Linked DNA regions of Cellulophaga algicola DSM 14237. The protein of the gene in region 1 interacts with the protein of each later gene in a pairwise test. Links are inferred from orthologs where the notes say so. Each region holds a gene or a part of one and is shown on either strand. Other genes may lie near its edges.

Region 1 (6,140 bases):
TTAAGTAGCCTATAGTTTATGCGATTGGTTGAAAGTTTTGACCAATCTCTTTAAATGTTATAATATAATTGGTTCCTTTTTTAGAGGCATCTTTTAAGATAGAACCCTGCAGTTGTCTTGTAAGGTTGTAGATAAGTTTTAATCCCAGAGACGTTGTTGTTTGTGGTGTGATACTTTCTTCATAACCATCTCCATTATCACCAATGTTTAAGACGTAATCCTGATCTTCTTGGCCTTTTTTAAGAGCGATACTTATTTCGCCTTCACCATTGTCTTTAATACCATATTTTAAAGAATTTGTAATGGCTTCATTAATAAGAAGTCCTAATGGGATGGCAGTATCTATTCCAAGATTAATATCTATAATATCAATAGCTACTTTTATTCTATTATCAGTTCCTTTTATAGACCGGACTAAGTAATCACTTAATTCCTCTACGTACGACTTGTATTCAATTTTTGATAAGTCTTCACGCATGTACAGCATTTCATGTACCATAGCCATAGAGTTAACCCTATTCTGGCTACTCTTAATCATTTTTTTCATTTCCTCATCTTTCATGTTTCTTGCTTGTAAACTTAAAAGACTAGATACGGTTTGCAAATTATTTTTTACACGATGGTGTACTTCTTTAATAAGCGTTTCTTTTTCACGTACTTTTTGTTCGACCTCCATTTTGGATTTGTACAAATTATAATGTGTTTTGACCAATATCTTACCAAATACTCCGCCTAGTATATATAAGGAGAAAAGAATACTTATAAAATTAAAGAGATCTTTTGAGTCTTCAGGAACTACATTCCTAATATAAGGAAGATTTAGAATAGACTGAAAGTAAATTAAGGTAACGATAATGAATGCACAATAGAGGTAAACTTCTCCATAGCGCTTTGTAGTTACATAGCCAGCAAAAACAACTAAGCCTAAGACAAAAATAAATGCGCTGTTAATACCGCCGCTAAATAAGGTAATAATAATACAGCTAAATAAAGTTACAAGTGATGTAACATTATACATCAATGATAAATTTTGATGCTTTTTAAATGCAAAGGTGTTTGCTAGGTTTATAATCGAAAATAAAAAAAACACGTACGGAATTACTTCTGTAATCTTTAAAAAGTAAATACATATGAAACCAAACACTAAGGATAGGGCTGATGAGATGTAATTTACTTTTAGAATTAGGTTTTTTTTGGTTTTAAGGCGTTGTTGGTGAGCCATTTATTTAGTTTTACTGCTAATAATTTTCCTTAACAGGTGGAATTTCCAAGCATTAAGATAAGTATTTTCTCTATAATACCATCAAAATACAAAGAATCTTATGTAAAACTAAATATGTTTTTTGGTTAAAAGCAAAAACGACAGCCATTATAGGCTGTCGTTTTAGAATATATTTTATATGAAAATTAATGCGCTGTGATCACCCATTCTCCTTTTGAAAGAAGTGGTTCGGCTTGTTTAAACTTTACCGTTTTACTTTCTCCAGACATTACATTTTTAATAGTAACACGGTCATTACGTCCAATTTTTGGAGCTTCACGGGTTATTGTCTCGGTAATTGCAGGTCTGCTTCCTTGATTTTGACCTACAGCTCGATGTTGTGCAGCAAGTTCATCACTATTTAAAACCTCTTCTTTACTAACGTTTAAACTTTCTTTAGGCTCACTAATAGTTTTGGCTTCTTGAATGTTAGTATCGTTGCCATTAGGGATTTCTCCTTTATATAAGAATGCTACAACTTCTTTATTAACGTTTTCAATCATTCCTTTGAATAATTCAAAAGCTTCAAACTTGTAAATTAACAATGGATCTTTTTGTTCGTGAACCGCAAGTTGTACAGATTGCTTCAATTCATCCATTTTACGTAAATGAACTTTCCATGCATCATCAACGATGGCTAAAGTGATATTTTTCTCAAAATCTGTAATCAACTGTTTACCTTCACTCTCATAAGCTTCTTTTAAATTGGTAACAATATTAAAAGTTTTTATGCCATCAGAGAAAGGAACCACAATACGTTCAAATTTGTTTGCATCATCTTCAAATACATTTTTAATTACCCGATTTGCAACGGTAGCACTACGCTCCATTTTATCTTGATAATGTTGGTATGCATTTTTATACAATAAAGATGCTATTTCTTGAACACTTCTCTTTGTAAATTCTTCTTCTGATAACGGGGACGTAATCGAGAAGTATTTAATCAATTCAAATTCAAAATTCTTATAATCACTAGCATTCTTATTTGTTTCCGTAATTACTTCGCAAGTGTCATAGATCATATTTGCAATATCAACCTTTAGACGCTCACCTTGTAAGGCATGACGACGACGTTTGTAGACAACCTCACGTTGTGCATTCATTACATCATCATACTCTAATAATCGCTTACGAACTCCAAAGTTGTTCTCTTCAACTTTTTTCTGAGCACGCTCAATAGATTTGGTCATCATTGAATGCTGAATAACTTCACCATCTTCTAAGCCCATTCTGTCCATCATTTTTGCTACTCTGTCAGAACCAAATAAACGCATTAGGTTATCTTCAAGAGATACATAGAATTGTGAACTTCCTGGATCTCCTTGACGTCCAGAACGACCTCTTAATTGGCGGTCAACACGACGAGAATCATGACGTTCTGTCCCAACAATTGCTAAACCACCTGCTTTTTTAACGGCTTCTGATAATTTAATATCGGTACCACGACCAGCCATGTTTGTAGCAATAGTTACAATACCAGCTTTACCAGCTTCTTCAACAATATCTGCCTCTTTTTTATGCATTTTAGCATTCAAAACATTATGAGGAACTTTGCGAATACTAAGCATACGAGATAAAAGCTCAGAGATTTCAACAGATGTTGTACCTATTAAAACAGGTCTTCCAGCAGCAGAAAGTTTAGTAACTTCTTCAATTATCGCATTATACTTTTCACGTTTTGTTTTATAAATTAAATCATTTCTATCATCTCTAGCAATAGGCCTGTTGGTAGGAATCTCCATAACATCTAGTTTGTAGATTTCCCAAAACTCTCCTGCTTCTGTTATAGCTGTACCCGTCATACCGGCAAGCTTATTATACATTCTAAAGTAGTTTTGTAAAGTAACTGTGGCAAAAGTCTGTGTTGCAGCTTCAATTTTTACACTTTCTTTAGCTTCAATAGCTTGGTGTAATCCGTCAGAATAACGACGACCGTCCATAATACGACCCGTTTGTTCATCAACAATCATTACCTTATTTTCCATAACAACATATTCTACATCTTTTTCAAAAAGTGTATATGCTTTTAATAGTTGATTTAAAGTATGAATACGTTCGCTTTTAATACCAAATTCTTTGAAAAGTTCTTCTTTAAGTTCAGCCTCTTGCTCAACATCAAGATTTTGACTTTCAATTTTAGCGATGTCTCCACCAATATCAGGCATTAAGAAGAAGGTAGGATCTTGTTCCCCAGAGATATGTTCTACTCCTTTTTCGGTAAGCTCTATCTGATTATTTTTTTCGTCGATAACAAACCAAAGTGCCTCATCTACTTTTGGCATTTCACGGTTGTTATCTTGCATGTAGTAATTCTCAGTTTTTTGAAGCAGTTGTTTTACACCTTCTTCACTTAAGAATTTTATTAATGCTTTATTTTTTGGTAATCCACGGTGAACTCTTAATAATTGAAAACCACCTTCTTTAGTATCACCAGAAGAAATTAATTTTTTAGCTTCCGCTAAAACGCCTGTTAGATATTGCTTTTGTAAGGTTACAATATCGTTTACTTTTGGTTTTAATTGATCAAATTCTTGAATGTCTCCTTTTGGTACAGGACCAGAAATAATTAAAGGGGTACGTGCATCATCTACCAAAACAGAATCGACCTCATCTACAATAGCAAAGTTGTGCGGACGTTGTACTAAATCACTTGGCGTATGCGCCATGTTATCTCTCAAATAATCAAAACCGAATTCATTATTTGTACCGTAAGTAATATCTGCATTATAGGCTGCGCGTCTACCATCAGAATTTGGTTGATGATTATCTATACATTCTATAGTAATACCGTGAAATTGAAATATTGGAGCCATCCAAGCGCTATCACGTTTGGCTAAGTAATCATTTACCGTTACTAAATGAACTCCATTACCTGTCAATGCATTTAAATATAAGGGTAAAGTTGCTACTAAAGTTTTACCTTCTCCTGTGTGCATTTCAGCAATTTTGCCTTCATGTAATGCAATACCACCAATAAGCTGAACATCATAATGTACCATGTCCCAGGTAACCTCTTTACCAGCTGCATTCCATGAATTCTGCCAGATAGCTTTATCACCTTCTAAAGCAACATACTCTTTTGTTCCAGAAAGCTGTCTGTCATACTCAGAGGCAGTTACTTCTATTGTAGTATTATTAGCAAAACGTTTTGATGTTTCTTTGACAACAGCAAAGGCTTCTGGTAATATAGCTTTTAGCGTTTTTTCAGAAATTTCATAAACTTCCTTTTTAAGGGCGTCTATTTCTGCGTAGATATCTTCATTTTTGTCAATATCTTTTGAGTTTTTCACTTCTGCTTCAAGCGCCTGAATCTGATCGTTAATGACTTGTGTGTCATTTTTAATTTGTGCTTTGAATGAAAGTGTTTTATTTCGGATTTCATCATTGCTTAAACCAGCAAGTTCTTGTTCGAAAGAATGAATCTTATCTATGATAGGTTGTAGTTCTTTGACATCTTTCTTAGCCTTATCGCCTACAAAAACTTTTAAAACAGAATTTAAAAAACTCATACGGTAAATTATTTTTTTTAATCTATGCTATAACCATACCAAAGGTATTATGCCGGAATAACATGACAGAATGAACTATAATAAACAGCAATATTGATAATGCTGTCACTCAAGTTCAAAATTAAGTAAAAAAAAAGCCTCAAATGAGACTTTTTTAATGTTATTACGTTAATATTTTAATATTCGTCCTCGTTCCAAAGGTAATCTTCTTCCGTTGGGTAGTCTGGCCAAATTTCTTCGATAGATTCGTAAATTTCACCGCCTTCTTCTTCCATAGACTGTAGATTTTCTACAACCTCTAGTGGAGCTCCGGTTCTAATTGCATAATCTATCAATTCGTCTTTGGTAGCTGGCCAAGGTGCATCACTTAAATAAGACGCTAATTCTAAAGTCCAATACATGTTAGTGGTATTATTTTAATTTTTTGCAAAACTAAATTTTAAAATGATATATCCAAGTTTTTTCGTAGTTATTAATAAATTATTTTTTAATAAATATGCTAATATGTTGATTATTAGCATTTTGTTATTATTTTTTTTCTGGAATCCATTTTATTTCTTCAACGTTTAAATGAGCAGATAAACCCCGACCAAGCATAAACAGATAATCTGATAGTCTATTTAAATAACGTAAAACATTTGCTTCAAAGGGTTCATTGTCATTTAAATGTGATGCAATACGTTCTGCTCTTCGGCATACCGTTCTGGCAATATGACAGTATGACACGGTTGTATGGCCCCCTGGTAAAATAAAATGAGTCATTGGAGGTAAGTTAGCTTCAATAGTGTCCATTTCTTGTTCTAGCAGCAAAATATCATCGGCACTAATTTTATCAATATTTAAACGTTCTTTTCCGTTTTTTAATAGTGCTTTTTCAGGATCGGTTGCTAAGACGGCACCTACAATAAATAATTTATGCTGAATAAGGGTGAGAATGTCTTTAGAATGCTGATCTATTTCTTGATCACGAATTAAACCTATCCATGAATTTAATTCATCTATAGTTCCGTAGCTTTCAATTCTAATATGATGTTTAGGAACCCGAGTACCTCCAAAAAGTGCTGTTGTACCTTTGTCTCCTGTTTTTGTATAAATCTTCATTGCTTCTGATTTTCTTTAGTAGAATTACGTCTTTTAGGAAGTTAGCGTTTGTTGCGATCCATAAACCTGCGGTTTTTTCGTTCTTTTGTTCTCTTTTTATTTTTAAGGAGGTTTCCTATGAAAATAACAGCCAAAACAGCAAATGATATGTAAATGATGTACTTCATTTTTAATAGAATTTAAACTAAAATTACAGGTTTATATCCGAATCTTAAAATGTTCTTTTACTTGTTCCCGTCTAAAAAATAGAATACCACAGTGAAAGGTAT
Region 2 (5,207 bases), 2.7 Mb from region 1 along the record:
GGCGATTCTTACTTTTGTTTGCTCTGTTGGTTGACCTCCTTCTTTAGGTTCTTGCATTAGAAAATCGTCATTGCCTGGAATAGATAACCAAAACTCTTCATCTACAATACCATCCAAATGGAGCTCGATATCATTGAGTGGATGTGCTATTAGTTCCTTTGAATCATTTTCATTAGTACCGTCCTGACCAAATCCTAGAATAGGAAGCATACATATAGGTATTAAATTAATAGTACCTATCAGAATTTTTGTAAAGCGGTTTTCAAATTTTTGTGCATTTCTATTTATTTTAAAGGCCAAATTATTGTGCTGGTGCATAATTAATTTAAGAGTTTGATTGAATACTACAGGACTAACAATAGATGAAAAATATTTTTTATTTCCTTTATTCTCAATTGAATTAATCTCCTTTAAGCCAATAAATAGCTCCAAAAATGTGGTCTAAAAAGTTTTTGTCTTTAAATGATTCTGGTTTATGCCCCAAAGCGGTATAAAACGATCTTCCTCCTTCATACTCTTGATACCATGAAATGGGATGTTTCTCTCCCATTCCTTTTAAAGGAATGTCATCATAACCAGCAGTAAAATCATAAGAAGCTTCATCAACTGTCATTAGAATAGTAAGTTTATCTAAATTCATGTTTTCGAAGTTATACCACTCATCACTACGAAGCCATTTCTTTGGTAGATGCCATGTTGCCGAAAAATCTTTATCCTCTACGTTTACAATTGCGGCTTGTAATTTTGGGTGATTCACAAATTTCGCTCCAACAAGACCGTCAAACCAAGTATTATCGTTTTCGCCATCTGCTGTTCCGTGTATACCTAAAAAACCTCCCCCACGCTTCATAAATGCTTTTAAAGCGATCATGTGTTTTGGCATTAAATAATTTGCATTGGCGTTCATAAAAATTACCACATCATATGCTGGTAATTTCTCAATAAGATCATTGGGTCTTTGTGTCCAATCAAAAATAAACTGATTTTCTGTTGCCATTTCTTCAAAAGCTTGAACAGCAACAGGAATGCTATTGTAATGCCAATCATCATGTTGGGTGAACAATAAAACACTAAACTGATCTTGAGCACTCGTTTTAATCATTGTAAAAAATATTATAGTTAATAACAGATACTTTATTGTTAAGAATTTCATCGTAAAACATTTATTTTCATAATTCATATTTTCCCAGACTAAGCCAATGCTTGTCATTGTTACCTAGCTGTAATCTTAATAGTTCTTCAATCACCTATTATAAAGCTGCCTTTTAATGATCTGAAATTGTTTTATGCCACCAATCTTCAATTTCTTTTTCACTTTTATCAATTGAATAGTAAAAGTCATAGCATTAAAAAAACGCATGCCATTTTTTTCTACTAAACCTTTAACTAAAACCAACTTAATATCAATGTATTTTGATAATTCTTTTAACTGGTTCTCTTATCTATATGGTGCATTTACCAACAGGCTTTGAGAAATAAAAATGCTTAAAAGTGGACTTGATACTATTTTAGAGTGCAACATTATTTTGAAATTAAAAGCTATAACCATAGGTATAAACTACGATACATGAATAAAAAAAATGTATTACTTGGTATTCTTCCAATTTGTTAGTTCAAATATTTTATGAAAAATACCGGTGTTTTCATATATCCCATTAAATGCCTCAGAACCTGGACCAAAAGCAAACACCGGAATTAAAGTGGCAGAATGTCCTTTGGTTGAAAACGTACCTGTAATCTCCTTATAATCGTCATAAGTGGTACCATCTTCTTTTTCCTTTGGGGTAGAGGCTAATGTAAAACCTCCTGTTTCATGATCTGCAGTTACAATAACCAAAGTATTGCCATCTTTCTCTGCAAAATCTAGCGCTTTACCTACAGCGTCATCAAAATCAATTAATTCAGATATCAAATAATCAGCATCATTAGAATGACCTCCCCAATCTACTTGCGAACCTTCTATCATCATAAAAAAACCAGATTTAGCAGCATCTTTATTCAAAAATTCTATACCTAATTCTGTTGCTTTAGGTAAAAAATCTCCTCGTCCTTTTGCCACCGCATTCATATGCTCTTCGGCTAATAAATAAGCCATTTTAGAATGTTTTTTAATTTCTGAAAAACTTCCCAAAGCAGTTGTATCTACCTCAAATCCATTTACTTTTAATTCTGCTAATAAATTTTTCCCATCTTTTCTTTTAGTAAGAAATTGTCTTCCACCACCGGCTAAAAAGTCTACATCAGAAGTAACTAAATCTAAAGCAATATCTTCATATTGGCTTCTATGTAAAACATGCGCATAAAAACTAGCTGGAGTGGCATGTTGTATTGACGAGGTTGCAATTAATCCGGTTTTAACATGTTGTGGAGCTAAAATCTCTACCAAAGTTTTTAAATGCGAGGAGTCTACAGCAACACCAACAGCACCATTGTACGTCTTTTCTCCTGTTGAAAAAGCTGTTGCTCCAGCAGCAGAATCTGTAACATCTTCTGTTGCAGAAGAGGTCTTAATAAGTCCGATTGACTTAAACCTTGCGTAATTTGGTTTGGTCTTTTTAAAATAAAATGCAGAGGATACTTGAGACAAACCGGTACCATCTGCTATTAAAAGAATAACATTCTTAGCTTTTGGTCTTAACTCTTCTTTAATAACTGCAGATTTGCAGGAAATTAATGTTACTAAAAGGGCTATAAAAATACTATTTCTATAAATCATAAATTCTGTTTTCAGAGTTATTAATATTAAATTATGTTCTTGTTTTTAAACCAATAATAAACGGCTTTGTTTGTCCTTTTTTTTAACTGATAAAGTTGTGTACATCCCATAAATTACACCTACAAAACCGTGAACTTTTAAGTACTTAAAAAAGTAGCGTCTACTTTTTTATTTATCAATTGTCAATCTTCATTATTTATCCGCGCACCGGACTACTATCTTAATCTATCTTCTTAAGAAAAAAACCTATTTTTTCTTTAAGTAGCAGCAACAAATCACTAAAAATCTAGACCTAGATATAGTTTATCTCTACTTATTTATTTTCCAGGTGAATAAATATTGGGTTCTCCATTTTCATTTTATAAGCCTTCAATACAAACGTATTTTTTTCTATACGGGCATCTTTCCAATCATGCCATTGAAAACCAATTTTATTAGACCAATAGATCCAATCCCAATTGATGTAGCAAAATGCTTTTATTCCTGGGTTATCATATAACATTTCAAAAAAAGGATTGAACCATTTATCCCAAGAAATTTCACCATCTAAGACTCCAACATAGCGTGGGGTGGATTCGCCAATCATCACTGGTTTTTCATGAATATGGGCACTATCAAAAAAGTTTTGTAAACCAATATGATCAAATTCTTCAGGGCTAAAAATATCAATACCCCACCAATCTACATATTGGTCACCAGGATAATATGCCATTAGCTTTTCAAGACTCATAAAATTTGCAGAGCCACCTCCAGAACACCAAACTGTAGCCGATTTTATATTCTTTTCTTTAAATGCCTTTGAAATAATTAGGAATACTTTTTTAAAACTTTCAGGAGAATATCCATTCCAATCGCCCTCAAACTCGTACCCTATTCTGGTAAAGGAAGGTCTGTCTAAATCCAAAAGTACTTTATAGAATGCTTGTAATTGTTTGTCATATTTTCCATCAGCTACGTCTGTATCTAAACCTGCCCCAGTATCCTTACCTCCTGTAAATCCTAAACCAATTTGAGGCATTATCCCTTTGGGCAAACTATCTAAAACATGTTTTAAATCTTTTCCCCAAGATTCAATCTTTTTTACTGGTGCGGTTATATTAACATAAGTCATATATATAGCAGGCATCTTGCTTTGACCAACGGCATTTACATAATCCTGAAACCCATTTTTATCCTGACCAGCACCGTGATAAATTCCTATTTCTGGTTCGTATTTAGCATTATAATTAAAACGGGGGATAACCTCTTGGCTAAATCCATTTTGCAAAAACAACAACAGAACAATTAAACTTATTTTATGCATAACTGATAAACCTCTTAATTATATAATTTTTTAAATTTGTTTTCAATACGATTTGAAAAACAACATAACACACCAATTTGTAAGCATTTTAAACACTAGCTTACAGCTTACAATTTGTTTAAATTCTCTGTTTCAAACCAATCATACTCAGCCGTATTTTCACATGTAACCCCTAATGAAGTTGAATACATTCCGTAAATGGTTCCTACAAATCCGCCAGCTACCTTAGTGCTTAAAAAGCGTGCATCAACAGTATCCTTTAATAGTTGCCAATTGTTCTCTCCTTCAGCAAACAAAAAACTGTATGTAGCTCCTTTTGCCTCTATTTTTAATTTAATTGAAGTATTTAATTGAAGCGGTTTTTCAATTAGTAACTCCAAAGTATCTTCCTTAGATTTTAATAATTGAATTACAGGTTTATTATCTTTTAAACTCTTACATAAATAGTAATAATGTTGTTCATTTTGAAAAGCAATTAAGCCCGCTTTTTCATTTTCAGAAACTGGTTTAAAAGTTAGGTTTGTAGTTACATTCCCAAATAAATGTTTTTGTCTATACCCTATAAAACTTGGGTTTGAAGCACCCGAAGTAGTTTCTGGACGTGTATGTATCTTTAATTTTCCATTTAAAATTGAATACCATTTTTCTTTTGGAGTTCTTAAAAAAATCCAGTCAAAAGCTAATGAATTCGAATTAAATTCATCTTTAAAATCAACATTTCTAGATGTCGTTTTAGTTGCTAATTTAGCTAAGGATATTTTATAATTATCTTTTACAATATCTCCTTCTAAATCAAAAATAGGCCAATCATTTTTCCATTTTACAGGAACCATAAATGTTTCTCTTCCTGTATTAAAATGCCCCTCATTATCGTAAGGTCTACAACCTAGAAAAACGCCCCACCAATTTCCATTATTGTCTTCAATAATATCTGCATGACCTGTTGATGTAACTGGATTTTCTCTATTCGCATCCAAATGTCTTTGGGTTAAAATAGGATTATCTTTATAACTTACATAAGGCCCTTTTACATTTTTACTTCTAAAAACAACTTCGGAATGCTCATCAGAGGTTCCGCCTTCTGCTGCCATTAAATAGTAATATCCGTTTTCTTGATAAATATGAGGTCCTTCAATCCATATGGGCTTATCTTCTGGTTTCGCTCCTTTATTAATAACTATTTGGGCA

The links. Proteins that work in one complex are often made in the same cells at the same time.
Region 2: the proteins of secA (region 1) and CELAL_RS01470 interact in binary tests that used the Escherichia coli proteins (3 or more experiments, as listed by UniProt). The link is inferred for Cellulophaga algicola DSM 14237 from one-to-one orthologs.

The regions. Positions count from the first base shown.
Region 1 is NC_014934.1:3,069,012-3,075,151, forward strand. Bases 1,208-5,086 are described here. They hold secA (preprotein translocase subunit SecA), read right to left. Parts: upstream 4,771-5,086; coding sequence 1,408-4,770; downstream 1,208-1,407. Other genes in these bases: CELAL_RS13280 (sensor histidine kinase), read right to left, coding at 1,208-1,222; CELAL_RS13290 (DUF2795 domain-containing protein), read right to left, coding at 4,947-5,086. In the rest of the region: more of CELAL_RS13280, read right to left, coding at 17-1,207; more of CELAL_RS13290, read right to left, coding at 5,087-5,171; CELAL_RS13295 (cob(I)yrinic acid a,c-diamide adenosyltransferase), read right to left, coding at 5,299-5,871; CELAL_RS22460 (hypothetical protein), read right to left, coding at 6,070-6,140. UniProt on the Escherichia coli protein: Required for protein export, interacts with the SecYEG preprotein conducting channel.
Region 2 is NC_014934.1:322,979-328,185, forward strand. Bases 652-3,597 are described here. They hold CELAL_RS01470 (alkaline phosphatase), read right to left. Parts: upstream 2,717-3,597; coding sequence 1,586-2,716; downstream 652-1,585. Other genes in these bases: CELAL_RS01465 (ThuA domain-containing protein), read right to left, coding at 652-1,102; CELAL_RS01475 (glycoside hydrolase family 26 protein), read right to left, coding at 3,030-3,597. In the rest of the region: CELAL_RS01460 (carbohydrate binding family 9 domain-containing protein), read right to left, coding at 1-432; more of CELAL_RS01465, read right to left, coding at 401-651; more of CELAL_RS01475, read right to left, coding at 3,598-4,019; CELAL_RS01480 (glycoside hydrolase family 43 protein), read right to left, coding at 4,127-5,207.